One region of the Blautia sp. HCN-20427 genome, then DNA from elsewhere that is predicted to be linked to it. Evidence: riboswitches for the same ligand, from Rfam matches in the RefSeq annotation. Region 1 holds a riboswitch; each other region holds the start of a gene.
The links. Region 1 has a riboswitch for cobalamin ahead of nikB (nickel ABC transporter permease). Riboswitches for the same ligand answer to the same signal wherever they lie in the genome.
Positions count from the first base shown of each region.

Region 2: it holds a riboswitch for cobalamin, as region 1 does, so the genes downstream of both, WKT17_RS13160 (energy-coupling factor ABC transporter permease) here and nikB (nickel ABC transporter permease) in region 1, are expected to answer to the same signal.
Region 3: it holds a riboswitch for cobalamin, as region 1 does, so the genes downstream of both, WKT17_RS08545 (hypothetical protein) here and nikB (nickel ABC transporter permease) in region 1, are expected to answer to the same signal.

Region 1 covers NZ_JBBKBX010000001.1:122,158-132,365, reverse strand. Annotated here, with positions in the region: gene WKT17_RS00610 (alanine/glycine:cation symporter family protein) at 1-1,186, shown strand, start outside; gene WKT17_RS00605 (NlpC/P60 family protein) at 1,373-3,562, shown strand; gene WKT17_RS00600 (Rrf2 family transcriptional regulator) at 3,688-4,131, shown strand; gene WKT17_RS00595 (pyridoxamine 5'-phosphate oxidase family protein) at 4,333-4,734, shown strand; gene WKT17_RS00590 (pyridoxamine 5'-phosphate oxidase family protein) at 4,766-5,398, shown strand; cobalamin riboswitch at 5,484-5,662, shown strand; gene nikB (nickel ABC transporter permease) at 5,797-6,735, shown strand; gene nikC (nickel transporter permease) at 6,736-7,575, shown strand; gene WKT17_RS00575 (ABC transporter substrate-binding protein) at 7,575-9,170, shown strand; gene WKT17_RS00570 (ABC transporter ATP-binding protein) at 9,182-9,967, shown strand; gene WKT17_RS00565 (oligopeptide/dipeptide ABC transporter ATP-binding protein) at 9,960-10,208, shown strand, end outside.
Region 2 covers NZ_JBBKBX010000023.1:28,012-38,219, reverse strand. Annotated here, with positions in the region: gene hemB (porphobilinogen synthase) at 1-940, opposite strand, end outside; gene cobA (uroporphyrinogen-III C-methyltransferase) at 961-2,478, opposite strand; gene hemC (hydroxymethylbilane synthase) at 2,492-3,382, opposite strand; gene WKT17_RS13170 (precorrin-2 dehydrogenase/sirohydrochlorin ferrochelatase family protein) at 3,370-3,870, opposite strand; gene hemA (glutamyl-tRNA reductase) at 3,860-5,089, opposite strand; cobalamin riboswitch at 5,246-5,426, shown strand; gene WKT17_RS13160 (energy-coupling factor ABC transporter permease) at 5,577-6,323, shown strand; gene WKT17_RS13155 (energy-coupling factor ABC transporter substrate-binding protein) at 6,325-6,627, shown strand; gene cbiQ (cobalt ECF transporter T component CbiQ) at 6,652-7,428, shown strand; partial or broken gene WKT17_RS13145 (energy-coupling factor ABC transporter ATP-binding protein) at 7,407-8,027, shown strand; gene WKT17_RS13140 (sirohydrochlorin cobaltochelatase) at 8,298-9,086, shown strand; gene WKT17_RS13135 (DUF3221 domain-containing protein) at 9,150-9,551, opposite strand; gene WKT17_RS13130 (HAD family hydrolase) at 9,582-10,208, opposite strand, start outside.
Region 3 covers NZ_JBBKBX010000011.1:64,414-74,621, forward strand. Annotated here, with positions in the region: gene addA (helicase-exonuclease AddAB subunit AddA) at 1-764, shown strand, start outside; gene WKT17_RS08515 (DUF4230 domain-containing protein) at 829-1,446, opposite strand; gene WKT17_RS08520 (PadR family transcriptional regulator) at 1,670-1,993, shown strand; gene WKT17_RS08525 (DUF1700 domain-containing protein) at 1,990-2,808, shown strand; gene WKT17_RS08530 (DUF4097 family beta strand repeat-containing protein) at 2,805-3,632, shown strand; gene WKT17_RS08535 (PspC domain-containing protein) at 3,662-3,847, shown strand; gene WKT17_RS08540 (small, acid-soluble spore protein, alpha/beta type) at 3,915-4,118, shown strand; cobalamin riboswitch at 4,168-4,364, shown strand; gene WKT17_RS08545 (hypothetical protein) at 4,500-4,877, shown strand; gene WKT17_RS08550 (MFS transporter) at 4,964-6,142, opposite strand; gene WKT17_RS08555 (ABC transporter substrate-binding protein) at 6,421-7,716, shown strand; gene WKT17_RS08560 (carbohydrate ABC transporter permease) at 7,742-8,644, shown strand; gene WKT17_RS08565 (carbohydrate ABC transporter permease) at 8,657-9,481, shown strand; gene WKT17_RS08570 (glycoside hydrolase family 88 protein) at 9,515-10,208, shown strand, end outside.

The DNA of each region.
Region 1 (10,208 bases):
ACACTCTATTTCGCAGTTTCAGTCTTTCTGTACGGCACTGGCGGCCACTTTGGGAACGGGAAACATTACGGGAGTGGCAACAGCGCTGATGTTTGGCGGGCCGGGAGCGATTTTCTGGCTTTGGGTTTCGGCTTTTTTTGGTATGATGACCAGTTATGCGGAAAATTTTCTTGGAATAAAATACCGCTACAGAGACGAAAAGGGACGCTGGAAGGGCGGCGCCATGGTTTATATGGAACGTGGATTACAGTGCCGGCCGCTGGCTGTGGTTTTTGCTGTCTGCTGTCTGGGGGCGTCTTTTGGCATGGGGAACATGGTACAGGGAAATTCTATGGCTCAGGGGCTTTGGGAGGCTTTTCACATTCCTCCCTTTGTATCCGGATGTATCTGTATGGTGTTGGTTGCCGTGGCCCTTACCGGCGGAGTGAAGAGAATTGCGGCTTTTACGGAAAAGCTGGTTCCGCTTATGGCAGCGGCCTATCTGGGCGGAGCGCTGGTGGTGCTTTTTGTTTACCGGGAGCGGATTCCAGAGGCGTTTCGGCTTATAGTTACAGAGGCGTTCCGGGTGCAGGCGGCGGCAGGCGGGATTGCCGGATATGGCATGGGGCAGGCTGTCCGCATGGGAATTGCCAGGGGAATTTTCTCCAATGAGGCGGGGCTTGGCTCTTCTGTTCTGGCCCATGCCAATACGCAGGTATCGTCGCCCCAGGTGCAGGGGATGTGGGGGATGGCAGAGATTTTTATTGACACCATGGTAGTTTGTACGGTGACAGCGTTGGTACTTTTGGTCAGCGGTGTGTATGAACCCCAGGGATTTCTGTCCCGGATACAGACCGGCGGGCCTATCACAGACGGAACTACGCTGACAGGAATGGCTTTTGCCACAGTACTTCCCTGGGGGCGGCAGTTTCTGGCAGCAGCTACGGCACTTTTTGCTCTTGCTACCATTCTGGGCTGGTCCTGCTTTGGGGAACAGACGGCAGAGTACCTGGGGAAGGAAAAAGGGGTGGCCCTGTACCGGCTGGTTTACATTCTGGTGACCCTGCCGGGGTGCATACTGGCGCCCCAGATGATATGGGAACTATCGGATGCCTTAAATGGTATGATGGCTGTTCCAAACCTGCTGGCTCTGTTTTTTCTGGGGCGGGAAGTGCGGTATGAAAATGCGAACAAAGAAACCGGATAGAAGGAAATACTATAAAGAAACGATAAAATAAAGTGTAAGGAAAGGTTTTTCTTCGTCGTTTTATACAATGAAAAAACAAAAAAATTCCTTTTTTTTCTAAAGAAGGGTTGTTTTTATGAATTAGTTGCGTTAAACTGAAAAAGGCAGACAAAGATAGTTATCCTGAGATACTTGGAGGAAAAAAGATTGAAATTGAAAGAACTAAAGAGAGTGCTTGCCCTATCCATGGCATTTACGCTGGCGGTTCCTGCCAATGTATATGCAGCAGAGGTGCAGGTACAGACAGAGGGCAACAGCCATTTAGAAGCAGAGACCCCGGAACAACCGGAAGCTCCACAAGAGAATCAGACGGAACAGACGCCGGAAACACCGGAAGGTGAGAATAGCGGTACAGATACAGAAACCCCGGAGCAGCCGGAAACCCCAGAGACACCAGAGACTCCGGAAACCCCGGAGGTTCCGCAGCAAGAGACCCCGGAAGCATATGAGCAGAGAACGGGCTACCAGCTGCCGGGAGGTCATCATTATGTATTGGACGCAAATGGCTTTGTGATATTACTGGAAGACGGTTCTCCTAAGGTGGAGGCAGACCAGCCGGAAGTTCCGCAGCAAGAGACCCCGGAAGCATATGAGCAGAGAACAGGCTATCAGCTGCCGGAAGGTCATCACTATGTGTTGGATGCAAACGGCTTTGTGATATTATTGGAAGACGGTTCTCCTAAGGTGGAAGCAGACCAGCCGGAAGTTCCGCAGCAAGAGACCCCGGAAACATATGAGCAGAGAACGGGCTATCAGCTGCCGGAAGGTTATCATTATGTGTTGGATGCAAACGGTTATGTGATTTTGTTGGAAAACGGTTCTCCGCAGATTGCAGCAGATGACACTTCTGCACCGTCTACCAATGAGGAACTGGTGGCGGATCAGCAGATATATGAAGTTCCCCAGCTGGTAGAGGACTTCCGCTTCTGGACCGTGGCCAGAAAATACGCTTTTGCAAAAGATAGTCTGGAAATCAAAGAGGAAATGAATCAGGAATCCCGCAGTGTGGGAACTTTGGACAAGGAAGGCGTGTGCTATATTCTCAAAGAGGAAGAAGACGGCTGGTTATATGTGGAATCCGGCAAAGTCAGAGGATTTGTAAAGGCAGACACCGTGACGACAGGCGAGGACGCGCAGAAGATTCTGGAAAAATACCAGAAGAAAGCCAAAGAAAAAGCAGAGAAAGAAAAGAAAACTTATACGGGAATTGAGGGAACAGCTCCGGTCGCAAAGGAACTGGTGCCTTATCTGGAAAACAAAGCTTTTCTGCATCTGAGAGCTACGGTAAATCAGACGGTTGTACAGAAAGATTATGCGCTGACCACAGCAAGTCTCCTTAATGTAAGAGAGGGAAAAGGCACAGACAGCCGTATTGTGGCAACGCTTACCAGAGGAAGTCTGGTGTATGTCATTGCGGACAAGGACCAGGATTGGATTTACATAGAGTCCGGAGATGTCCGGGGATTTGTAAGCTGTGAATACCTCAACATGGCAGATACGGTTAAGACAGAAGTAGAGCAGAAAGGTGAAGAGACTTACACGACAGCGGAGTCTCAGATTGAGCAGGATGAAAACCAGGCCCGCTATTATACACTGACATCCATTAAGTCCGGTATTCCGGGGGGAGAAGTGCGAAACTCCATCGTGGAATTTGCTTCTCAGTTTATCGGAAATCCTTATGTATGGGGCGGTACCAGTCTGACAGACGGTGCAGACTGCTCCGGTTTTGTACAGAGTATTTACAAGCAGTACGGCTATGACCTGCCCAGAGTGGCAGAAGACCAGGCTCAGTACGGTACCAAAATTGCCGTAGAAGATGCGCAGCCGGGAGATTTGATTTTCTATGCTAAGGACGGATATATTTTCCATGTGGTCATGTATGCAGGAAATGGCAAGACCATTGAAGCAAAGGGAACGAACTATGGTATTGTGTCCGATGATGTAAATTCCAACTGCGCAGTATGGGCCACCAGAATTCTGGACGATACCAGAACCGTATACGGCAGCAGTGATATTGCAGAAGTCAATGCTACAGAAGATATGTACGGCGAGTTGTTAGGAAACTTTAAACTGACTTACTACTGCTCCTGCGAGATTTGCTGTGACGTGGAAACCGGTATTACCGCAACAGGCACACCGGTTGTAGAGGGACAGACAATTGCTGTAGACCCAAGTGTGATTCCATACGGAACCAAAGTCATTATTAATGGCCATGTATTTACTGCAGAGGACTGCGGCGGTGCAATTAAGGGCAACCGCATTGACGTCTATGTCAGTGACCATGACAGAGCCAATGCCCTGGGCGTAAATTATGCAGATGTATATTTGATGAAATAAGCATACAGAAAAAGCAGAAGGAACTGTGTCAAAGCGGTTCCTTCTGTTTCGTTCATTGACATGACAGCAAGGCCGTTTTATAATTTAGTACAACGAATCAGAAAAAGAGAAAAGGGGGAATCTGTATGCAGATTTCAAGCCGTTTTACCATTGCCGTACACATATTGCTTTGTATAGATACGTTTCAGGGGAAATACAAACTCACCAGTGAATTTCTGGCGGCCAGTGTGCATGTGAATCCGGTGATTATCCGAAAAATTCTGTCCCAGCTGAAAGCCGCCGGAATTGTGGAGGTACAGAGGGGAAGCGGAGGCGCGTCGATTGTGGGAAAGCTGGAAGAAATCAGCTTTCTGGATATTTATCGTGCGGTAGAATGTGTGGAAAAAGAGGGTCTTTTTCATTTTCATGAAAGTCCCAATCCCCTGTGTCCGGTGGGAAGAAACATTCATCAGGTGCTGGATGGCAGACTTATCCAGGTACAGAATGCGTTAGAGAGAGAACTTGAAAAAATGACGCTGGCAGATGTGGTAAAAGATGCCAGAACCTGTATGGCAAAAGAAACAGAATAGAGAAAGACAGTGCCTGTCAGAGGACATGCTCCCTTTTAAGCAAATGTTGAAAAAGGAAAACGATTTGCTTGGAAGGGAATTTTTTATGGCAAAATGAAAAAAAATATGGTTGTAACTATTGACATTACAATTAAGAGGGGGTTATACTGTAGTTGTAAATAAGATTATTACAACAAACAAATGAAAAAGGAGCATAACATCATGAATGAAGTCGTAAAATTTTTACAGGAAAACCCGGTACAGTATCTTGCAACCATTGGACGTGACGGAAAGGCAAAATGCCGTCCTTTTATGTTCTGCTTTGAAAAAGAGGGGAAATTATGGTTTTGCACCAATCACACCAAGGATGTTTTTAAGGATATGAAAGAGAATCCCTATGTGGAAGTGACCGTATCCAGCCCGGATTATACCTGGATTCGATTGAACGGAAAAGCTGTTTTTGAGGATAATCGGGAGGTAAAAGAAGCCTGCATGGAGAATCCTATTGTAAAGGGACAGTACGAAACCGCAGACAATCCGATTTTTGAAGTGTTTTATTTGGCAGAAGCAAAAGCGGTTCTTGCAGATTTCTCCGGTAACCCGCCGAGAACCTATACATTTTAAGGATATTTTATAAGAGAAACGGGGGATTTTTATGACTGCACAGGAATATTTGAAGTATATTGTGAAGGAACTGCATACTGTGGTGTTTTCCACAGTGGATGAAAAAGGCTATCCCGTCACCTGCGCCATTGATATGATGGATGGAGATGAAAGCAGTCTGTATTTTCTGACGGCCAGAGGAAAGCAGTTCTACAGTCGCCTGAAAGCCAACAGACATATTGCGTTTACCGCCCTCCGGGGAAAAGATACCCTTTCCAGTATAGCGGTTTCCGTACAGGGAGAGGCAAAAGAATTGGGCAGCGGCAGAGTGGAAGACTTGTTTCAGAAAAATGCTTATATGTATGAAATTTATCCCACAAGACAGTCGAGAGAAGCTTTGATCGTTTTCCAGATTTACAAGGGCCGGGGGGAATGGTTTGATTTGTCAAAAAAGCCCATAGAGCGCTTTGACTTTTCTTTCGGAGAAGCCAGCCGGAAGCAGGAGGGGTATGTGATTACCCGGAAATGTATTCACTGCGGTGTGTGCAGTCAGACTTGTCCCCAGCAGTGTATTGACGTCGCTGCCGGGGTTATCAGGCAGCAAAATTGTCTGCACTGCGGAAACTGTTACCGCAGATGTCCGGTTAAAGCTGTAGAAAGGAGAGGACGAGATGACACAGAGTGAAAGAAGACTTAAAAAGTGTATCCATAACAAATTGTGATACATAAAGTGTTGAATTTTCAAAATCTTCCAGTATAATTAGGGGCAGAAATCATAACAGGATATAAGTTGCGTAAGCATTCATAGAGAAACCGGTGTAAGTCCGGTACGGTCCCGCCACTGTAACAAGGAGTTTTTGCAGCGTATGCCACTGAAGGAAAGCTTTGGGAAGGTGCTGTAGAAGCGGTGAGTTGAAGTCAGGAGAACTGCTTATATCTTTGGGAAGTTTCTCACGGCTGATGAGAACTCTTAAAATACGGTTAGGTATAAATAACAATATCGAATTTTATGAGTAGAGACAGTCTGTATATGCATATATCAGATTGTCTTTTTGCCGTTATAAAAACAGGAGGTGGAAGATTTTGAAGAAAGAAAACCTGGGCAGGCGGCTTTTGCAAATCGTAATTGTGCTTTTTGGAATCAGCTTTTTTACCTTTGGCCTGACCTATTTGTCCCCTGGTGACCCGGCGGAAATTATGCTTACCGAATGTGGAAATATTCCCACACCGGAGCTTTTGGAGCAGACCAGGGCAGAACTGGGGCTGGACAAGCCTTTTCTGGTGCAGTACGGAAACTGGTTAAAAGGGGTGCTGACCGGTGATATGGGAAAATCCTATTCCATGAAGGTTCCGGTGGTGGAAAAACTGGTATCCTGCTTTTTTCCTACCCTCAAGCTGGCACTGGCATCTCTGCTTATTATGATATTGTTTTCCATACCACTGGGAATATTGTCAGCAGTTTATCACAACCGCTGGCCGGACTATCTGGTGCGGGGCCTGACTTTTTTCGGCGTTTCGGTTCCCAATTTCTGGATTGGTCTGATTCTGCTCAGTATTTTCGGGGTGCAGCTTCGGTGGGTGACCGTGTCCGGGGGAAGTACCGATTTTAAATCCCTGGTGTTGCCGGCTGTTACCCTGGCTATTGCCATGTCTGCCAAATACACCAGACAGGTGCGGATTGCCGTGCTGGAAGAGCTGCAGCAGGATTACGTTACAGGGGCCCATATGAGGGGACTTTCAGAGAAAAAGATTTTGTGGAAACATGTGCTTCCCAATGCTACGCTTCCTCTGGTAACGCTTTTGGGGCTTTCCCTGGGCAGTCTGCTGGGCGGAACGGCAGTGGTGGAAATTATTTATAACTGGCCGGGGCTTGGAAGCATGGCGGTAAAAGCCATTTCCTGCAGGGATTATCCTTTGGTGCAGGGCTATGTTTTGTGGATTGCCCTGCTCTACATGGGCATTAATCTTTTGGTAGACCTTTCCTATGAACGGCTGGACCCAAGACTGAAGGAGGAGCGGTAAGTGAAAATTTGGAAATTTTTGAAGACAAACAGGCAGTTTACACTTTTTCTCACACTGGCTCTGGGGATTGCCGCCATTGCCGTATTTGCACCGTGGATTGCTCCCAAAGATCCCTACGAGGCGGTGATGAGCCATTCTTTGCAGGCGCCGGGAGGAGAATATCTCTGCGGTACGGATAAGCTGGGAAGAGATGTGCTTTCCAGAGTTATCTACGGCACCCGTTCTTCTCTGGTCATGACCCTTTGTCTGGTTGTCGTGATTTTTGTGGTGGGAACTGCGCTGGGAATTCTGGCCGGATATTTCGGCGGGTTTGTGGATGCCGTGATTATGAGGATTGCAGATATGATGATTTCCTTTCCCGGACTGGTGCTGGCTATTGCCATTGCAGGTCTTTTAGGACCCAGTATGGTCAATGCCGTCCTTGCCATTTCGGCAGTGAGCTGGACAAAGTATGCCAGACTGGCTCGAAGTATGGTGCTGAAAATAAAGAAAAATCTTTACATTGAGGCAGCCGTAGTAACAGGAACCCGAAATCATAAAATCATTCTGAACTACATTTTGCCCAATATGATTACCACCATGGTGGTGACTGCGGCAACAGATATCGGAACCATGATGTTGGAACTGGCGTCCCTGTCCTTTCTGGGATTCGGCGCCCAGGCTCCGGTTCCCGAGTGGGGGCTTATGCTCAACGAGGGCAGAACTTATCTGACCAAGGCTCCCTGGCTGATGTTGTATCCGGGAATTGCCATCGTCATTGTGGTTGTTGTGTTTAATATGCTGGGAGACAGTATCCGTGATATTTTAGACCCCAGACAGGAAAAGAAAAGGAGAGCGTAATGAAAAAGAAATGGGTAAGAAGAATATGCAGCACTCTGTTGGCAGGAAGTATGGCGGCGTCTCTGCTGACCGGATGCGGGAGTGGAAACGGAGAAAAATCAGAAGGCAGTGCCTCCTCCTCTTCTGCACAGGAAAAGCAGGAACTGACCATTGGTGTAACCAGCTTTGCAGATACACTGGAACCGACAGAGCAGTATTTCAGCTGGGTGGTATCCCGGTATGGAATCGGTGAAACACTGGTAAAATTTGATGAAAAGGGAGAGATTGTACCCTGTCTGGCAGAAAGCTGGGAAAATAGCCAGGACAAGCTGACCTGGACTTTTAAAATCCGTGAGGGCGTGAAGTTTTCAAATGGAGAAGAAATGACACCGGAGCTGGTAAAAGCCTCTCTGGAGAGAACCTTTTCTCTAAGCGACCGTGCGGAAACCTTTTTCGCGCCTGCCTCCATAGAAACAGAGGGACAGAATCTGAAAATCACCACCAAAGAACCGGTGGCAGTCCTTCCGGGCAGCCTTGCGGATCCGCTGTTTCTCATTGTGGATGCCAATGCGGATACGGAGTCCTTTGCCATGTCCGGTCCTATCTGCACAGGACCTTATGCGGTGGAATCCTTTAGCCCCACGGATTCCTGCGTGGTAGTGAAAAATGAATATTACTGGGGTGGGGAGGTACCCCTTGAAAAGGTGGTATTAAAATGTATCGACGACCAGACCACCCGTTCCATGGCTTTGCAGACAGGGGAAATCCAGATTGCCTACAATTTGAAAACGGAAAACCTGGCAGATTTTGAAAACGATGACAGTATTCAGGTGCAGGAGCTGGAATCCCTGCGCTCCACCTACGCCTTTATGAATCAGAACGGCGTTTTAAAGGACAAAGCGTTAAGACAGGCTATCATTCGGGGATTGGACCGGGAAACCTACTGCAGCACACTGCTGGAAGGGGGCGCAACACCGGGAAAAGCGCCGGTTCCTCCAACGTTGGACTTTGGCTTTGACCAGCTTCAGGACGAAAATGCCTATGACCCGGAAGGCGCAAAGGCTCTGCTAAAAGAGGCAGGATATATAGACAAGGATGGGGACGGCTTTGTAGAGCAGCCATCCGGAGAAAAACTGGAATTGAATTTCGTTATTTATACCAGCCGGGAAGAGTTGAATGTGTATGCACAGGCAGCCCAGTCCAGCTTAAAGGACATTGGCATCAACGTAAAACTCAATACCGTAAGCTATGAAACCCTGCTGGATATGCGGGATGCAGGGGAGTTTGATTTGCTTATCTGGAATGTTCTGGTGGCAAATACAGGAGACCCGGAAAAGTATCTCCGAGAAAACTGGTACAGCACTTCCGCGTCGAACCAGACGGGCTATAAGAACGAAGAGGCAGATAAGCTTTTAGACCAGCTGGCGCAGGAATTTGACCCAGAGAAACGAAAAGCTTTGATTATTCAGATACAGCAGCTGATTATGGATGATGCGGCAACCGTCTTTTTTGGCTATGAAACTACATACCTGTTTTCCTCCAAAGAGGTGCAGGGAGCCACCCTGTATCCCATGGACTATTACTGGCTGACAAAGGACATTGCATTTGCAGAATAGAGAGGCAGATTATGCTGGAAATAAGAGATTTGACGATTCAATACGAAGGACAGCCGCCTGTGCTGGAGCATTTTAACCTTTCTATGAAAAAAGGGGAAATCATCAGTATTGCAGGAGAAAGCGGCAGTGGAAAGACCACGGTTATCCGGGCTATTTTGGGCGCTTTGGCAGGCGGCGGGAAAATTACAGAGGGTGAAATCCTGTTCCTTGGCGAATCCCTGACGGAAAAATCCCCAAAAGAATGGAGAACCTTAAGAGGCACGAAGATTTCCATGATTTTTCAGGACTGCGGGGGAACCTTAAATCCCATCCGGAAAATCGGCAGTCAGTATGTGGAATATATCTGTACCCACAGTAGGGCTTCCAAACAGGAAGCATGGAACCGGGCTGTTCAGATGCTGAAAAAAATGCATCTGCCTGACGGAGAAGCTGTGATGAAAAGCTATCCTCATCAGCTAAGCGGCGGTATGCGGCAGAGGGTGGGAATTGCCATGGCTATGACCTTTCAGCCCCGGCTTTTGCTGGCAGACGAGCCCACCAGCGCGCTGGATGTGACGACTCAGGCGCAGATTGTCCGCCAGATGATGGAACTTCGAAGGGATTATCAGACAGGAATTATCATGGTGACGCATAATCTGGGTGTAGCGGCCTATATGGCAGATAAACTGCTGATTATGCAGAACGGAAAGGTGCTAGACCAGGGAAGTACAGAAGAAGTGCTGCACAATCCAAAAAGCGATTATACCAGAAAGCTTTTGGCAGCAGTACCGGAAATGGAGGGAGCGCGTTTTGTTTGAGAAAAGAGAATGTATTTTGCAGGCAAATCATCTGGTGCGGCAGTTTCCGGCGCCAAAGAAAAAAGTGCTGACAGCCTGTAATGACATCAGTCTGGAAGTTTACAGAGGAAAGACCCTGGGAATCGTAGGGGAAAGCGGCTGCGGAAAATCGACTCTGGTGCGGATGCTGATGCAGCTGGAGCAGCCGGATAGAGGAGAAATCCTTTTTCACGGAAAGAATCTGGCTGAAATGACTGCAAAA
Region 2 (10,208 bases), on a different contig from region 1:
AATAAGTGAGATAAATGTCTGTGCCTGCCCGGTATGCACTGGCTGCCATCTCACAGATAATCCGGTCTTCCTCAATGTAGCCAAGTTTTGCCCCGGCTTTTACCATGGCATATTCTCCGCTGACTGAGTAAGCAGCCACCGGAATCTGGGTCCGGTCCTTTACCTCCCGTACCATATCCAGATAAGACATGGCAGGCTTCACCATAAGAATATCCGCGCCCTCTTCCACATCCAGAAGGGCTTCTTTCAGCCCCTCTCTGCGGTTATGAAAATCCATCTGGTAGCTTTTCCTGTCTCCAAAAGACGGCGCAGAACCTGCCGCGTCACGGAAAGGACCGTAAAAAGCAGAGGCGTATTTCACCGCATAAGACATAATGGGAATTTCCTTGTGTCCATTCCTGTCCAAAAGACTGCGGATAGCCCGTACTCTTCCATCCATCATATCAGAGGGCGCCACCATATCCGCGCCTGCCTGTACATGGGAAAGGGCGGTTTTTGCCAGAAGTTCCAGAGTTTTATCATTTTCTACTTCATGTCCGCAGAGGACGCCGCAGTGTCCGTGAGAAGTGTATTCGCACATACACACATCGGTAATCAGGTACATATCGCCCTGAAATTCTGCTTTTGCCTTCTCTAAAGCCTTCTGCACAATACCATCGCTGGCATATGCCTGGCTTCCCACCTCATCCTTTACATCAGGAATACCAAAAAACATTACCTTATTGACTCCTGCGTCCAAAAGCTCCTCCAAAGCCTTCGAAAGCCGGTCAACGCTGTAACGGTACTGACCCGGCATAGTGGCAATTTCTTCCTTGATTCCCGTGCCTTCTTTTACAAAAATCGGATAAATCAGAGAACTTTTGTCTATTCGTGTCTCTCTGACCATTTTCCGCATAATTTCGCTGCCTCTTAATCTTCTTGGCCTGATGTTCATATCCATAATTTCCAACTCCTTCTGCCTTACTTGCGGGCTGTTTTTCCTTTTAATTGTATTACCAGAGTAAGAAGGCTGTCAATAGACGCTTCCCGGGCCATATACGTTTCCATGCCAAGATCCGCTGCCTCAGCCTGGGTCTGTCTGCCAATGCAGGCTGCCCGCACTTTGGTATAATCCAGTCCCGGTGTGGCTTCTCTAAAGCCCCGCACCGTAGACGCGCTGGTAAAGACCGCACAGTCAATGCTTCCTGTTTCAAATTCTTTTTTGCGGTCAAGCAAATCTCTGGTCTCATAGAACGTATCGTAAATGGAAATGTCATCTACCAGAATCCCCGGCTTTTTGGCAAGCTCTGCAAGGATTTCCTGATTGCACATTTTTGCACGGGGAAGCAGAATTTTCTCCGTTCCCTCACAAAGCTCACAGAGCCCCCTTCCAAGAGCCTCTCCGTCGAAAACCTCCGGCATATAATCAGCAAAAAAGCCCTTTTCTTCTAAAGCTTTTTTCGTCCCTTTTCCAATGGCGGCAACTTTCAAGTGCGCCAGTTTCCGAATGTCAGTGGCGGATTTTAACAATTCCTCAAAGAAAATCCGCACTCCGGTAGGGCTGGTAAATACAACCCACTGGTAAGTATCCACTGCTTTTAGGGCTTTATAAAGCAGCGTCTGGTCTTTTAAAGGTTCTGTGCGGATAGCCGGAAGTTCCAGAACTTCCGCCCCCAAAAGCCGCAGCCTGGAAGCCATAGAGGAAATCAAATCTCTTGGCCTTGTAACCATAACCTTATACCCGGAAAGAGGCAGCTTTTCATGCCAGGCAAACTCTTTGGCCAGAGCACAGACCTTTCCCACTACAATAATAGCAGGGGTCTCAATGCCCTGTTTCTTAACTTCTTCCTCCAATGTGGAAACCGTTGCCACAATTCTTTTCTGACCTGCTGTAGTTCCTTTCTGCAAAATCGCCGCAGGCATATCCTGATCCATACCTGCCTGCAAAAGGGACTGGCAGATATCAGAAAGCGCGCTGACTCCCATTAAAAAGACCAGAGTTCCCTTTGTCCGTACCAGTGCGTCAAAATCAATATCATAAGCCGCTCCCTGCTTCTTATGTCCCGTAATAATGTGCACCGAAGAGGTAAAGTCCCGGTGTGTCACAGGAATTCCATTGTAAGCCGGCACGGCAATGGGAGAAGTCACACCCGGAACTACTTCGTAGGGAATCCCCTCTTTCACCAGCAGTTCCAGTTCTTCCCCGCCCCGTCCGAAAAGGAAGGGATCTCCGCCTTTTAAGCGCACCACACGGTGTCCTTTCTTTGCTTCTTCTACCAATACCTGATTAATCTGTTCCTGGGGCATAGTGTGATGAGAAGCCCGTTTTCCCACATTGATACAGCGGGCGCTCTCCGGTATCCGGGAGAGAATTTCCTGTCCCACCAGACTGTCGTAAACCACCACCTCTGCCTGCTGCAGTGTTTCCATTCCTTTTATGGTAAAGAGCCCCGCATCTCCCGGTCCCGCTCCTACCAGCCAGACTTTTCCTGTACTCATGTTATCTGCTCCTTTATTCTTGATTTTTGCATGTATCACGCAGTTTTTGTGCAAGAGAAATACCCAGCGTTTCCCCTTCTTCTGCCGGACCGGTTATCATGCCTTTTTCATATTTTCCGGTTTCTTCATCATAATACAAGCCCCGAAGGACGATTTCCTTCTCACGGACTACGGCATGGGCTGCTACAGGAGAGGAACAGCCGCCGTCTAAATGCCGGACAAAGGCTCGTTCTGCCACTGCCGCATAGAATCCCTCCAAGTCGGAAAATTCCTTCAGATAATCCCCAGGCTCTCCTGCCCGTCCCTGCACTGCCAGAATTCCCTGTCCTGCAGCGGGAATCATCTCTTCCGGCTGAAAATACCGGGAAATCCGTGCTTCAAGCCCAAGCCGTTTCAGTCCTGCCGCAGCCAGTATGAGAGCGCTGTACTCCCCGCTGTCCAGTTTTTTCAAACGGGTCTGGACATTGCCTCTTACGCTTTTGCACTCCATATCCGGATACAGTTCTTTTAACTGCAAAATTCTCCGGAGACTGGAACAGCCAATGGGTTTCGTCTTATCCAGCGTATGTACCCCTTGGGGAAGTACCAGCACATCCCTTGGGTCTTCTCTTTTGGAAAAAGCCAGAAGCGGCAGTTCTTTTGGTACTTCCATGGGCATATCTTTTAAGCTATGCACGGAAATGTCCGTTTTTCTGTCTAAAAGAGCTTTGTCCAATTCTTTTACAAAGAGTCCTTTCCCGCCGATTTTATCCAGGGTTCTGTCCAGAATCTTATCCCCCGTGGTTTTCATGGTGTAAATCTCCACCTCTATGTCTTCGTGGCTGTCCTCAATGGCCTTTTTCACCATTTCGCTCTGCACCACTGCCAGTTTGCTCTCCCGGCTTCCAATGATTATTTTTCGCATTTTTCTTCTTCCTTTCGGATTTGTTCCAGGGCTTTCCGGGTTTTTTCGCGGACCTCTTTTACCTTTTTGTGGTCTTTTCCGCTGCCGTTAAAGCCCAGCACCACGCCTTCATATTCCAGAATACCCGGAAAATGAAAATCACATTTTTGCTGATTGCTGGCCGTATTCACCGGAATCCCCAGACATTTGCAGGCGCTGTAAATGTCCTCATTGACTTTTGTATCATCTGTGGCAGCCAGCACCACATCTGCTGCATACAAATCTTCCCGGTCATAAGGTTTTTCTTTATATACCAGCTTTCCTTCCTCAAAAAGCTGTGCAATCCTCTCTGTACAGGCCGGAGCAATGACGATAAGCTCCCCTGCAAAAGACAGCAGCGTCTCTGCTCTCCTTGTGGCAATCTTCCCCGCGCCAAACACTACGACTCTCTTTGTGCTCAGGTCTATAAACACAGGAAAAAATTTTTTATTTTCCTTTTCAGTTTTCATACAGTTTTTCCAGTCCTTCCACGCAGTTTAAAAATTCCTTTTCTTCCAGAGAATCCTTCAGCCCGAACATCATTTTGTTAACCACCTTTGCCGCAGCTGTATCAATGGCCTGCAGCAGATTTTCCCGGTCTTTTTCTTCCATGGGAGTTTTCCGCAGAATTTTCAGTATCCGGAGATTTAAATCCTGCACCGCCTCTGCCTTAATGTCCTGGATTCTGGGAATTAAGTCTCTGCCGCCATACCAGTTGTAAAAATCCTCCATCTGTTCCTGCAAAATTTCCCCGGCTTTTTCCAGACTCTGCTGCAGCTTCGGAGAAACCGCATCAATCTTAAAGCTGTCTATGTCGTACAGGGTAATACCGGAAAGTTCTCCGGCAGAGGGTTCAATATCCCTTGGTACGGCCAAATCAATCAATACCAGATGTTCCACGGGCGGGACGGTTTCCAGAAGCTCCCTGGTCAGTGTATAGTTAGGACTGGCCGTAGCGCTGACAACCAAATCGCACTGAGGCAGAAATTCTCCCCGGTCACCGTAATTAATCCGCTCACAGCCCTTAGGGATATTGACAATGCCGCTTCGATACTGGCGCACCGTAACCGTCACCTCTGCACCTGCTTCTCTAAGAGCCAGCGCCGCCACCTTGCCCATTTCTCCGTTTCCGATAACCATGCAGGTTTTGCCAAACAAGGAAAAGCCCTTTTCCTCCAGGCAGTGAATGGCTTGATGAATCACGGAACTGTTGCCCCTGGAAAAGATGACTTTTGTCTTTACCTTCTTGGCTGCCGTCACCGCCATGCGAAACAGTACCTCCAGCACATTGTCCGTGCAGTAGGCTTCCCTGGACAAACTCAGAGCATCCTTTACCTGGGTAATGATCTGGTCTTCTGCCAGAATCTGGGATTTCAGACCGCTGGTAAGATAAAAAAGATGTTCTACTGCTTCCTCTTCTGTCCTTTCCGCAAAATACTGTGCATATTCTGCCGGTTCTTTCCCTTTTTCCCGGCACAAAAATTCATAGAGAGAACCCTGCCAGTCTTCCGTGGTGCTTGCCCAAATTTCCATTCGGTTGCAGGTAGACAAAATAATACAGCCTGCAATGCCCGGTTCTTCCTTTAAATGTTCCATTGCAGCTACAGCGTTTTTCTTGGTAAAAGAAAATTGTGCGCGGATGTCCACGGCTGCTCTGCTGTAGTCAATGCCAATCATGGAAATACTCATTGTTTTTTAATCTCCCATATCTTTTGTTGCTTTTCTTAAAAATCTTTTTTCATCTTAGCATAGAATTCTTTTGGGTGCAACTTAAGTATTTTGTGATTTTTGTACAATTTCATTTGACAAAACATTGACAAAATTTCCCTATATGCTACAATGGAACAAGAATTGAATGTATAACGGTGCCTGCTATGCAGGAGAATAGGAAAGTTAAGTGAAAATCTTACACGGTCACGCCGCTGTAATGGAGGAGCTGTATTTTAATATGCCACTGTTGTAATGGGAAGGCAAAATGCAGCAAAGATACCTGAGTCAGAAGACCTGCCTTATACATGCGATTTACACAGGTTACGAACGATGGCCTTGTGTAAGAACAGGTTGGCTCATAGCATATCTATTCACCTTGCTATAACCTCTTGTTCTTCTGATGCCTGTCGGTCCCTGCCGTACAGGTTTTTTATTTTATTCATGCAAATCAGAAGGGAGAAGAAAAATGAGTAAAAATCAAAAACGTATTCTGGTACTGGCAAGCGCCTTTGCGCTTACCTTCGGCATTGTCCCAACCGTCAGTGCCATGCACATTATGGAAGGTTACCTTCCGGGAGGATTCTGCATCGCATGGGGTGTCCTGTGCGTACCGTTTCTCATTGCAGGATTCATGTCTATCAAAAAAACTTTAAACGAACACCGAAATCTGGTCACCCTGCTGGCTATGTCCGGCGCCTTTGTCTTTGTAATTTCTTCCTTGAAGATTCCTTCCGTAACCGGAAGCTGTTCTCACATGACAGGCACCGGGCTTGGAGCAATTCTGTTTGGCCCGTCTGCCGTTTCCATTCTGGGGCTGATTGTTCTCCTGTTCCAGGCTATTTTACTGGCACACGGCGGACTGACTACGATTGGAGCAAACACATTCTCCATGGCAATCGCAGGACCTTTTGTATCTTATGGTCTTTATGTTGTGCTGAAAAAGGCCAATGTGGATAAAAAAGTCTGTGTATTTTTGGCCGCATTTTTAGGTGACTTATTTACATACTGCGTGACTGCGGTACAGATGGCTCTTGCCCATCATGCGGATACCACCTTTGGCGCTGCAGTAGGCAAATTCCTGCTGGTATTTGCACCTACACAGGTTCCTCTGGCTCTTATTGAAGGCGTCATCACGGTATTGATTATCATGGGTCTGGAAACCTATGCTAAACCGGAACTTCGTGCGATTGGTTATTTAAAGGAGGGAAAATAAGATGAAGAAAAAAGTCATTCTGGCCATTCTCGTTATTTTCTTAATTGCATTTGTTCCGCTGTTTGTCTTAAAAGACGCGGAATTCGGCGGTTCCGACGATGCCGGAAGCACCGTGGTAGAGGAAGTGGATTCCTCCTATGAACCCTGGGCAACCCCCATTTTTGAAAAGCTCATTGGCGGAGAACTTCCCGGCGAAGTGGAAAGCCTGCTCTTCTGTCTCCAGACCGGTATTGGCGTAGGCGTCATTGCCTTTTTTATGGGACGTTTTGTAGAGCGTAAAAAATGGATGAAAGATGAAAACTAAAGTTCTCTGGCGAAAGGAGTTTCTATGATAGTCATTGATAAGCTGTGTTACAATTCCCGGCTTAGATATGAAAATGCCAGTGAGAAATTTGCCTTTGCAGTGATTACACTGTGTATCTGTGTAATGAGTCGTTCGACTGCGGTGGCAGGTATCGTATTAGCTGTGACAGGGATTCTTACCGTTTGGAAAGGGGGAGTCCCTGTTTTGCGTTATCTTAAGTTTCTCACCGTACCTCTGGCATTTTTGTTTTTAAGTACCATAGCCATTATGTTCAATTTAAAACAGGTTCCCATGGATTTCTTTGCCATTCCCCTTGGAAACTGGTATCTGACGGCAAGCTACCATTCCTTTTTTTATGCGGTACAGCTGATTCTCACCGCTCTTTCCGCGGTTTCCTGCCTGTACTTTTTGTCCTTTACCACCCCAATGCCCGATATTCTGGAGGTTTTGCGGAAACTGCACTGTCCCCGTCTGCTGATTGAACTGATGCTGCTGATTTATCGGTTTATCTTCGTACTGCTGGATGTGGCTTCTGCCATTTCCACTTCCCAAAACTGCAGACTGGGAAATAAGGATTACCGGACGTCTCTGAAATCCTTCGGTATGCTGGGATCTGTGCTGATGATACGGGCGGTACAACGTTCCAACCGGCTCTACGACGCTATGGAAGCCCGCTGCTATGACGGCACCATACGGGTTCTGTCGGAAAACCGGCCTCCCAGGAAACGAATCATTGCTGCCATTGTGGCATTCGATACCGCCTTATTTATTTTTGCTGTATGGAGGAGATTTTTTTCATGAATTCAGATATGATATTAAAAGCCGATAATCTGCATTTTTCCTATGATGATGACAACTCCCACTCTTTAAACGGACTTTCCCTGGAAATCCGAAGGGGACAGAAAGTGGCCTTTATGGGAGCCAATGGCAGCGGAAAGTCTACGTTTTTCCTCTGCTGCACGGGAATCCATAAACCCCAGTCGGGAAAACTGTATTTTAACGGAGAAGAAGTGAACTATAACAAAAAGGGACTATTACATCTGCGCAGCAAAGTGGGCATTGTGTTTCAGGACCCGGACAACCAGCTTTTCTCTGCCAGCGTGTACCAGGAAATTTCTTTTGGAATTTTAAACCTGGGGATTTCCGAAGACCAGGCAAAAAAAGAAGTGGAGGAAGTCATTGATTATCTGGAAATCACTCCTTTTCGCCACAAACCCACCCATGCTTTAAGCGGAGGACAGAAAAAGCAGGTTTCCATTGCCGACATTCTGGTTATGCACCCGGACATTATTATTTTAGACGAACCTGCGGCAGCTTTAGACCCCAAACACACCACTATGGTCAACCACATTGTAGACCGCATGACAGAAAACGGCATTACGGTACTCATGGCCACTCATGACGTCAATTATGCCTATGAATGGGCGGACGAAGTCATGCTCTTTCACGAAGGCAGGGTGCTGATGCACGGCAGCCCCGCCGAAGTTTTCGGAAACCGGGCAGCTTTAAGGCAGACCAATCTGGAGCCCCCGGCGGTTCTGGAGCTTTTCGAAAGCCTGTGCAAAAAAGGGATTTTGAAATCCTCTCTTCCGCTGCCGAAAAATCTGAAGGCACTGGAACAATATATTGCAGAAGTAAATTTGAATCCACACTACGGAGGTAAGAAAATCATGTCAAACGAAACCAGAAAGGCCATTCTGGCAGTAAGTTTCGGCACCAGCCATAACGATACCAGGGAAGTCACCATCGACGCTATTGAACGGGATATGCAGCAGGCCTTCCCCCATTACCCTCTGTATCGGGCCTGGACCAGCAAGATGATTATCAAAAAAGTAAACAAGCGCGATAATATTCATATCAACACGGTAAAAGAAGCCATGGAACAAATGCGGGCAGACGGTATCACCGACGTGCTGGTGCAGCCCACCCATGTTATCAATGGAATTGAAAATGATTTGATGAAAGAAGACGCTTTGTCTTATCAGGAATATTTTCATTCTATTTCCTTCGGGGATCCCCTTCTTACCAGCGAGCAGGACAATCTGAGCGTCATCCAGGCTGTGGCTGAAGAATTTTCCCACCTGAAGAAAGAAGAAGTTCTGGTGCTTATGGGACACGGCACAACCCATTATGCCAACTCCATCTATGCGGCTTTGGACTATACCTTTAAAGATAAGGGATATGAAAACATCTTCCTGGGAACAGTGGAGGCCTATCCTACCATGGAAAGTCTTCTGCGTATGGTAAAGGCATATGAACCTTCTAAAGTGGTTCTGGCTCCCTTTATGATTGTGGCAGGCGACCATGCGAAAAACGATATGGCAGGGGATGACCCGGAATCCTGGTACAGTCAGTTTAAAGCTGCCGGATACGAAGTAGAGCCGGTAGTCAAAGGACTGGGGGAATATTCGGGAATCCGGAAACTTCTGGTCGAACACTTACAGGTCTTAGAAGCCTGACAGCCAAAAAAGCTTGTGTATTCTTTCTGGCAGACGGATGCACAGGCTTTTTCTGTTCTGGTTTTATTTCTCATCCTCCAGTAATTGTATTTGCGTCACATGAGTAATTTTTGCAGGTGCTGTTTCCTGAATTCCTCCGGTAAAAGTGATGGAAACAGTATCACCTATGTCCAAATCTTCCGCAGAGATTTCTGTATATCTCCACGTCATTTTTGTCTCCTCATCAATGGAAAAAACAAAATCTCCACGAAAATTTATATCATTTATTTCCAGCCCTGTTACTCGCAGAAAATTATTTTTTCTGTCCGAAATCTCAGCATAGAACGTTTCTGCCGTACCCTCATCTGCTAAATTTTTTATCTGTTTTCTTGTGCTTTCATTTCCAATGAAAAAAGAAATACCAGCAAGTATCACTGTATATAAAACGAAAACAACAACGAATAAAAGTTTCCTTTTTCGTTTCATAAAGCCAATCCTCCTATTCATATCTGGATCTTATTTTTTCTGTCCAGAAATCCACTGGGCCACCTGGGTCAGTGATTCCATTTTCCCGTACAGATAGGAACTTACCGGGGTATCATCCGTGAGAATATCCGGAATCATAATGACTTTCGTGCCTGCTTGGCTGGCAGAACGGATTCCATTATAAGAATCCTCCAAGGCCAGTACTTCCTCCGGCCATAGCTGCAGCTTCTCGCAGGTAAGCTGGTATATACGGGGATTAGGTTTCCCCTCTTTTACCATGTCTCCTGTAACAATTTCCTGAAAGTAAGAGAAAATCCCCTGTCGTTTCAATTCCGGTATCGTGTGCTCTCTATGGGTAGAAGTTGCCACAGCCATGGGAATCTGCCTCTGCTTTAAAAGTTCCAGAAGCTCTTTCAGTCCTTTCTTTTGCGGAATCCCATGTTCCCGTTCACAGGTATGATAAACCTCATGATAACGGTCTGTAAACTGCTGCAGCGGAAAATCCTCCCCGTATTTTTCCAGAAAATATTGATTTCTCTGGGTCCGGCTCATGCCCAAAGTGTGCAAAATATTGCTGCCAAAATTGGAGTATCCCAGTTCTCCTCCTGTGACTTCCCAACTATATTGAATCATTCGTTCCGTATCCAGCATCAGGCC
Region 3 (10,208 bases), on a different contig from region 1:
AGAAAGCACGGCTGCTGTCCTGGGACTGCGGACAGGTTTACGATGAAAAGCTGAAACAGGAATTGGAAGACAGTTTTTCCTACGTGTATCCCTACGAAGCCCAGGCACTGATTCCCTCCAAACTCACGGTTTCCGAAGTGAAGCGCATGCAGGAGCCGGTACAGGAGGAAAGCCATGTTCTGTATGAGGAAAAACCTGTGGAGACTTATGTGCCTGCTTTTATGCGGGAGAAGGAAGCAACGCCTCAGGGGGCGGCCAGAGGAACCATCTATCACCGGGTTCTGGAAAATCTGGACTATGGAAAAACAGAGGATTTAGACCAGATAAAGGCGCAGATAAAAGCGTTAGGGCAGCAGGGAAAACTGACAAAAATCATGGAAAAAACAGTGCGGGCTCAGGATATTTACCGGTTTGTCCAAAGTGCTCTGGGACAGCGGATGAAAGCGGCAATGGAGAAGGGGAAGCTCTATCGGGAGCAGCCCTTTGTTATGGAAGTATCTGCTAATCAGGTGAAGCCGGAATATGACCCACAGGAACAAGTGCTCATTCAGGGAATTATGGATGCGTATTTCGAGGAAAACGGGGCGCTGGTGCTGGTGGATTACAAAACCGACAAGGTGTATGGAAAGAATCCGGCTTCTCTGATAAAGAAATATCAGGTACAGTTGGAATATTATGCAGAAGCCCTGGAACGGCTGACCGGAAAAGCAGTGAAGGAGAAATATATTTATTCCATTGACCTGGGAGAAGCGGTGCCGGTATAAGAATTCTGGCATATAGTGGAAACGGAAAAGAGGCTGTTTGACAGCCTCTTTTCTGTAAATTTTTTTAATTTGCCGCAGAGGATTCCGATTGGGTATCTGCAGCCGTTTCAAAGGTAATTTCCGGCTTTGTATCCTCCTGGTTCCACATGGAATTTACCAGTTCCGTAATCACGGTTTTCGCCCGTTCTTCTGCGGTGGTGAGCAAATCTGTTTTTTCTGCCTGCTTGGTTACGTCCTCTTTGGCATACTGCAGAGCCTCTACGGTATCCTGGCGGTCCTGAAAATTAAAAAGTGCAAATTTTTCATCATAAAATTCCAGGCTGTCCGGGTCAATGGTAATGTCCTGAATTTCTGCTTTGGGAAGGGTTACGGATACTTTGTTTCCCTTTATATCCATCTGTACCTGTCCTAAATCCACCCCGGCCTTTACATTGGCATCGTAAATCATCGTAAATTCTTTCTTGGTGAGAAAGGTGATTTCTCCCTGGCTGTACCGTACCAGTCCCCGGTAGGCAAGTTCTGCGGTGGACAGCTGGGAGAGTTCTGAAATCTGCGCGGTAATCGCAGACGTGTTCAGCTCCGGCTTCTTACTGGACTCCAAATATCTTCCGGCAATCATGCCCAGAATCAGAATGGCGGCAGCGGCCAGAATGGCAAATATTTTTCCGAATTGTTTTTTCATGTATTCCTCCTGTGTCGAAAATCCTTGAAATTTGCGAAATGTGTCTCTATACGAGTATAAAGGTTTGCAGAGAGAAAGAAAAGAAAAATCTTTAAAATTTCTTTTGTTTTTCTTCTGTAAAATATTATTGACAATATTATATTATATGACGTATAGTATTAAACATAAAATAGTATTGCTTAAGAAACAATATTATGGAGAAAAAAGGAAGCGAGGTGGACATATGGTTTTTAATACAGGAGCAGCGCTTTTGGACGCCATTGTGCTGGCCGTTGTATCCAAGGAAAACGAGGGTACCTATGGGTATAAAATTACCCAGGATGTGCGTCAGGTGCTGGAGGTTTCGGAATCCACGCTCTATCCGGTTCTGCGGAGACTTTTAAAAGACCAGTGTTTGGAAACTTATGACAGAGAATACGGCGGAAGAAACCGGCGATATTATAAGGTAACAGAGAAAGGGATGGTGCAGTTGAATCTGTACCGGGCAGAATGGAAAAGCTACTCAACGAAAATCAGTGAATTGTTCGAGGGAGGGATTCAGGCATGAACAGAAAGGAATTTTTGGCGCAGCTTTCGCGGCTGTTGTGGGATATACCGGAAGCGGACAGAAAAGACGCTCTGGAATATTATGAAAACTATTTTGAGGATGCAGGGGAAGAAAACGAATCCTCTGTCATACAGGAACTGGGAAGTCCGGGGAAGGTGGCAGCCATCATAAAAGCCGGCCTGGAAGAGGGACAGAATGAGTATGGGGCATACACAGAGGCCGGATACCGGGATGAACGGTTTGAAGAACGGAATATGCCTGAGCGGCAAAAGGCAGAATCTTCTTCCGACTCCCAAAATCATGAGGAAGACCGCCAGGAAAAGAATAACTGGGATGGAAGCCGTTATCACGGAGAGGAGAATGGGGGAAGTACAGCTTATGAGGGACCGTATCGAACCTATGCGGGAACCGCACAGAGAAAACAGCCAAGAGGCGGACTTTCCTGGCCGCTGCTATTGGTATTGGTGATTCTTACTTGTCCTTTGTGGGGCGGATTGGGACTGGGACTGCTGGGTGTGTTTCTGGGGCTTTTGGGCGCCTGCATTGGAATTCTGGCAGCTTTGCTTTTTAGCGGGCTGGGATTGGTAGTTGGCGGTGTGGTGCTTCTGGCTAATGCCTTTATTTTTCAGTTGGGAACTCCGGCTACTGCTGTAGTTACCGCAGGGGCAGCGCTTATGATGACAGCGCTGGGACTGCTTTTGACTTTGGGATTTTTCCTTCTGGTGATAAAAGTTTTTCCGCCTTGTTTCCGATGGTGCATAGATTTGATTCAGCGAATTCTTCACAGAGGACATACAGGAGGTGACCGGGCATGAAGAAGTTTACAAAAATTGTTTTGATTTCCATACTGTGTTTGGGGCTTTTGGGAGGTATTCTGTTCGGCGCAGGTGTGGCGGCAGGCGGAAGTATTGATTTGGTTTATGAAGGAAATCATCTGGCAAATACCCGGCTGTTTCGGATGATAGCCCACAAGCTGCAGAAGCATGAACACAGATATGAAGAGTGGGAAGACAAATGGGACGAAGGTCTGTCGGATATTGATGCAGTTGATGATGACAGTACACCGGGAAACCTGGAATACTCCCAGACAGAGGTAGAGCGTCTCCTCCTGGAAGTGGATACAGGAATTGCAGAAATCCGTACAACCACGGGAAATACCATTCGGATTCTGGGAGTCCGGGAAGACGATACGGTAAGCCGCAGCTTCGATAATAAGGAATTGTATATAGAAGCCGAAGGCGACCATGACAGCGAAAAGACAAAACTTGTGATAGAAGTACCGGAAAATAAAACATTCAAAGATCTGGAGCTGGTTTCCGATACGGCTCAGATAAAAACAGTGGGAAAACTGCGGACCGATAAGGCTTATCTGGAAACAGATACCGGAAGTGTGCAGGCAGAGTATCTGGAATTTCAAACAGGAGAAATAGAGTGTTCCACCGGAAATCTCCAGGTGAAATGTGCCGGAAAACTAAACGATTATACCGTTTATGCAGAAAGCGACAGCGGCAATCTGGTTCTGGATGGAAAGGAGTATGTGGGTTACCAGGAAGGTGTTTTCGGAAATGCAGACAGCCAAAAGACCATAGACGTGTCAAATGATATGGGAAATATGGAAATCGAGTTTGAAAGTAAATAAAAAATAGAAGCAAGGAAAGGAGTTATCATATGTCTGATAAAAGATTGTATCGTTCCTCTGTAAATTATATGCTGGCAGGGGTCTGCGGAGGAATTGCAGAATATTTTAATATTGACCCTACTTTAATAAGGCTGGCATGGATTATCTTGACCTGCATGAACTGCGGCACAGGAATTGTGGCTTATATCATTGCAGCCATTGTAATTCCAAAATAAAATTTACAGACGGTATAAAGTGAGAAAAAAGGGCCATACTCCAGTTAGAAAGGAGTGTGGCTTTTTTATGGCAAAGAAAAAAGAAGAAAAAATTGATTTAAACAATATTCCGGAAGAGGAAAAAATAAAATATGAAATTGCCGGAGAACTGGGACTTTTGGACCGGGTAGCTGCAAATGGCTGGAAAAGCCTGTCTGCAAAGGAAACGGGACGTATCGGCGGGCTTATGACAAAACGCCGAAGAGAACAGCAAAAAACAGGAGAAAATTAGGAAAAGTGCTTGACGCGGCTTGGAGGCAATGGTATTATAATCAATGTATAATTCCATAAACCTATTAAGTGCACCGTGTTGACCGCACAACACTGGTGAAAAGGGAATCAGGTGTGAGTCCTGAGCGATCCGGTCACTGTATTTGGGGAGTGATGCCGCAGAAGTCCATTGTACGAAGCAGTACGAGAAGGAGCGGCAAAGCGATGAGCCATGAGTCAGGAAACCTGCTTAGTAGTAGTAAGGTGATAACTTCCGTGCAAAGTTTGAAATCCCTCACACTGTTTACAGACAGTTGACGAGTCCGCTTTCACAAGGAAGGTGGATTTTTTTATGGAATTGCCGAAAGGTGAACCTGAACTTATAGAATTATGCATTGATTAAATGGCAGGTGGTATATTCCCTGATTCTATGTTTCCTGTTTGGCTGTTTACAGGTTTTGTTTTCCCGCAACAAACAAAACCGCGCATCCTCCGCAGAGAGCAGGAAAGCTTCGTGACCGGAATCAGGGAGTGTCCATCAAAAAGATTTCTACATAGTCTCTTATCCGCAATTCAGCGGGAAATTTCAAGTTATAGTATTTATGGGAAAAAATATAAAAAGGAAAATGGGAAAGTGCATTGTCTGACAGACATTTCTATTTCTAATGTTCAGTTTGATGGAAACAAACAGGAAATTTTTATTGCTGTTCCTTTTATGACTTGGCCTGCAGGGTTGGAGGCGATGAGTTTGTACTGTTTCTGCCGGACACCATGGATATAAAGTTGTATAAAAGAAATGCAGGAAGGGGTGTCGGTAAATACCGATTTTTAAGCTCTAAATCTTAAAAAACCCCTTAACTGCATTTTTTAAAGCGCACTTTTTCTCATTTTTCGTATATGTCTTACCAGCAGAAGAATGCAAACCAGGTCAATGACCACAACTGCAATAATGGACTGCATGCCGTAGTAAATACCGGCAGTTTCTGCAATTTTACCGATAATGGACGGCATGAGAATAGAGCCGAAGCTGGCAAGAGTGAGAATGAAACTCCAGGCCAGAGAATATTTTTGGATAAGGCTTCCAGAAAAGGAAACCGTAGTGGGATAAAGCCCTGCCATACTGAAGCCAAAGCCCATAATTCCCACAAGAATCAGCGGTGTAGTGGAACTGAACAGCAGTAGGATTAAAAATCCCACCAGTCCGAAGCCCATGACAAGCAGCAGCCATTCCTTATGAACTCTAGTGGAAAGCCAAGCCGTTAAAAGGCGGCCGGCTAGAATCATGACCCATAAAAGGCTGGCCGTGACCTGAGAAAGAGATGCGGGCAGCAGTCCGGTATCCTTAAAGTAAGTAATCATCCAGCCAATTACTCCCTGTTCTGCACAGAGATAGAAGAAAAGAGTCAGTGTGCAGAGATAAAACAGCGGTTCTTTGAAAAAAGCAAAATCAGCAGCTTTTTTTATCTGTTCTTCTTTTTTTTCTTTAACAGAATCAGGAATCATAAAATACATGACCCAGCTTAAAACGCCCATAATCAGCATGAAAGAACAGGCGTAAATCCAGTTATCGCTGTTTGTCCGCGTCATGGCAAGCAGCAGAAGCGGGAAAGTAAAGGCGCCGATAGCAAACATGGCATGCAGGCCATTTAAGAGCGATGCCTTACCGGGAGCCAGTTCGTTAATGGAGGTGTTGCAAAAATTACTGGTAGCGCCCCGGGCCATACCGGTGAGGAAAAAGGCCAGTGCCAACATAAAATTATTGTCAGAAAGAAGAATGACCAGGTAGGAAAGGGCAATGAAAGAATTGAAAAAAAGAATGCTTTTCTTTCTTCCCCAGACCTCGGATAAAGCGCCGCAGGCAAAGCTGGAAATCAGATTTCCTACGGAATGAAGGCTGACAATCATACCGCAAAAAGCATAGGCCAGTCCCCGGGAATCCCGGATATAAGGCAGGAGTGAGCCAATGGAGAGTGCAAGCATACCGTTTATGATGAAGACGCCGTAACTGCACAGAAATTGTCTGTTTTGAGTTTTGTCTTGAAACAATGATAAGTCCCCCTCTTTTTAAAATTGAAAATGCAAAATCGAGTATAGTCTAAAACAAATCTGCAGTTTCGTCAATGGAAGAATCCCACTTTGTAATGCGGAAATAGTAACAGAATCTAAAAAAATGACAAGAAAATTTTGCTGCAACCTGCAGAAAGTAACAGAAATAGGAAAATAATTCATTTCAGAAAAAAAGGCTTTCTGTTAATCTATAACTACAAAGAAAACACCCCGTAAAGAGCGGAGAAAAGAATGAAGAGAAAGAAGGAGAGCAGCACATGAAAGCAAGAAAAGCAATGGCAATGGGACTTATCGCGGCGATGTCAGTGGGAATGCTGGCAGGCTGCGGAGGTGAAAAAAAAGAGGACGGAAAGGAAACTGCAGACGGAAAGCAGAAGCTGACCATTTCCACATGGGACAATGACACATCACCGCAGTTCAAAGCGGCGGTAGAGGTATTTCAGGAAAAATACCCGGATGTAGAAATTGAATACATTGACACAGCGGCCAATGAATACAACAACAAATTGACGGTTATGCTGGCTGGCGGTGACCCGGACCCGGATGTTATCTTCGTAAAAGATATGGGGACACAGTTGAGTATGCAGCAGAAAGGACAGATTGCCTGTCTGGATGAATACATAGAAAAAGATAAGCTGGACTTATCTGTTTACAACGGAACAGCAGAGGATTTACAGATTGATGGTTCCTCCTACACACTGCCTTACCGCTCGGACTGGTATGTTCTGTATTACAACAAAGACTTATTTGACAAAGCAGGCGTTCCTTATCCAAGCAATGATATGACCTGGGATGAATACGAAGAACTGGCGAGAAAGATGACCTCCGGAGAAGGCAATGACAAGATTTACGGAACACACAACCACAACTGGATGGCGCTGGTATGCAACTGGGCTATTCAGGACGGAAAGAATACACTGGTATCCGATGACTACAGCTTCCTGAAACCTGCTTATGAACAGGCTCTTCGCATGCAGGAGGATGGCATCATTCAGGATTACGCAACTATTAAAACAGGTAATTTACATTATTCCAGCGTTTTTGAGCAGCAGCAGTGTGCAATGATGCCCATGGGAACCTGGTTTATTGCAAACCTTCTCCAGGCACAGAATGCAGGAGAACTTGGATTTAACTGGGGATTCGCAACCATTCCGCATCCGGAGGGCGTAGAGGCAGGCAACAGCGTTGGCGCGGTAACACCGGTGGCTATCAATGCAAATTCTGACCAGAAAGATTTGGCATGGGAATTCATCAAATGTGCAACCAGCGAAGAAACAGCAGAAAAGCTGGCAGAACAGGGTATCCTGACCGTTATTCAGAATGACACCATTATGAACAAAGTCACATCTGTGGAAGGTTTTCCGGAAGGCTGTGCAGAAGCACTGGAATTAAAGGGAATGGTATTTGACAGACCACTGGACAAAAACATTGAAAAAATTCGTAAAGCAGTGGAAGAAGAACATGACCTGATTATGATTGGCGAGGAAAGTATTGACGACGGAATCAAGAATATGACAGAACGCGTTAAGGAAATACGGGAGGCCAATCCGTAAGGAAGAAAGACAGGAGAAAAAGGATATGGCATTAACACCGAAACAAAAAAGAGTTGTAAAAAATAATCTGATTGGATATTCATTTATCCTGCCAAACTTTATCGGATATTTTCTGTTCATCTTTATTCCGGTAGTATTTTCCTTTGTATTAAGTGTCATGAAGTGGAACGGTTCTGCAAATACACCTATGGAATTTGTGGGATTTGATAACTTTGTGAGACTCATGGGAGATTCTACCTTTAAGATGTCCGTGGGACACACCTTTTATTATGCGGTTTTCACCGTGCCGCTGACGGTTGCGGCAGCACTTCTTATCGCAGTGCTTCTGAACAGTAAGATTAAAGGAATTGTGGTTTACCGTACTGCATTTTTCTTCCCTTATATCGCTTCCCTGGTTGCGGTAGGAGCTGTGTGGAACATGCTTTTTATGAAAGATGTGGGACCGATTAATGAATTTTTAAGAGCCATTGGTATTTCCAATCCTCCGGGATGGGTGGCATCTGTGAAATGGGCCATGCCTGCCATTATTATTGTCAGTGTATGGAAATACATGGGCTATTACATGATTGTATATCTGGCAGCTTTGCAGGGGATTTCTAAAGAACTTTATGAGGCGGCAAGTCTGGACGGGGCCACCGGATGGAAAAAACTGAGATACATCACCATCCCCATGCTGAAGCCCACAACTTTCTTTGTTGTTATTATGCTGACCATTCAGTGCTTTAAGGTATTTGACCTGATTTATATTATGACAGGCGGAGGACCCGGCCGTGCAACCCAGGTTATGGTAAACCATATTTACGATGCAGCGTTTACCAACTTTGAATTTGGCTATGCAAGCGCAAGCGCCATTGTTCTCTTTGTCATTGTACTGGTGATTACGCTGATTCAGTTTAAGGGCGAGAAGAAATTTACGGAATGGATGTAAAGGGGTGACAATATGAAAGCAGAAAAGAGAAAAAAGATATTTATTTATATAGGCTTGACTTTCCTGGCCGTGCTCATGGCAGTTCCTTTTTACTGGATGTTGATTTCTTCCGTGAAGCTGAATAAAGATGTGTTCAGTATTCCCATGGAATGGATTCCCAGAAGCTTCCATTTCGAGAATTACCAGGAAATCTGGGAAAAGATTCCGCTTCTGACTTTTTTCAAAAACAGCACGAAGCTGACGGTAATTACCACCATTATCCAGCTGGCTACCAGTTGTTTTGCAGCTTACGGTTTTGCAAAAATGGAGTTTAAGGGAAGAGATTTCCTGTTCCTGGCTTATGTCACCACGATTGCAGTTCCATGGCAGGTATACATGGTGCCTCAGTTTACTATGATGTCCAAATTCGGTTTAAACAACACCCATGTGGGACTGATTATGCTTCATGCGTTCAGTGCGTTCGGCGTGTTCTTAATGCGGCAGTTTTTCTTAAGTGTGCCGAAAGAACTGTCAGAAGCAGCGAGAATTGACGGATTGGGCGAGTACGGTATCTTTGCCAGAGTTGTGCTTCCTCTGGCGAAGCCGGGAATTGCAACTCTGACCATCTTTACTTTCGTAAACGTATGGAATGACTTTATGGGACCTTTGATTTATTTAAACAGCACGGAACTGAAAACCATTCAGCTGGGTATTCGTATGTTTATTTCCCAGTATGCAGCAGACTATGCGTTGATTATGGCAGCGTCTGTATGTGCGCTGATTCCGGTAGTGATTATTTTTATCGCTTGTCAGAAGTTCTTTGTAGAAGGTGTTGCGGCAAGCGGTATCAAAGGCTGATATTTGTAAGATTAGGAAAATGGGAGGACAAGTATGGCACAGACATTTGAAACCCTTAGAAAGTATCCGGGGACTTCGGAAAAAATGCTTCAAAAGGCAATCGAGCAGGCGACCAAAATTGTAAAGGGCAATCTGGGGGATTTTACAGAGTCCTTCCAGTCTCCCAATACGGAAAACGGTTTCTACTGGCCTACGGAAAATGTAGAGTGGACCACAGGATTTTGGACCGGTGTTGTATGGCTGGCGTATGAACTGACAAAGGACGAGGCTTTCCGAAAAACAGGGGAAATCCATGTGGAGAGTTTTCTGAATCGTATAGAAAAGAAAATTGACGTGAATTATCACGATATGGGATTTTTATACAGCCTTTCCTGTGTTGCGGCATACAAACTCTGCGGCAATGAAAAGGGCAGGAAGGCTGCTGTTATGGCGGCAGACCACCTTTTGACCAGATACAGGGAAAAGGGAGAATTTATTCAGGCATGGGGCAATGTGGGGGACCCCGGGGACTATCGGCTGATTATTGACTGCCTGTTAAATCTGCCTCTTTTGTACTGGGCAACAGAGGTTACAGGAAATCCGGAATATGCGGACAAGGCCTGCCGTCATATGCATACAGCCATGCAGTGTGTGTTGAGAGAAGACCATTCTACTTACCACACTTATTATATGGACCCGGAGACCGGGAAACCTTCTTACGGAGTCACCCATCAGGGAAACAGAAATG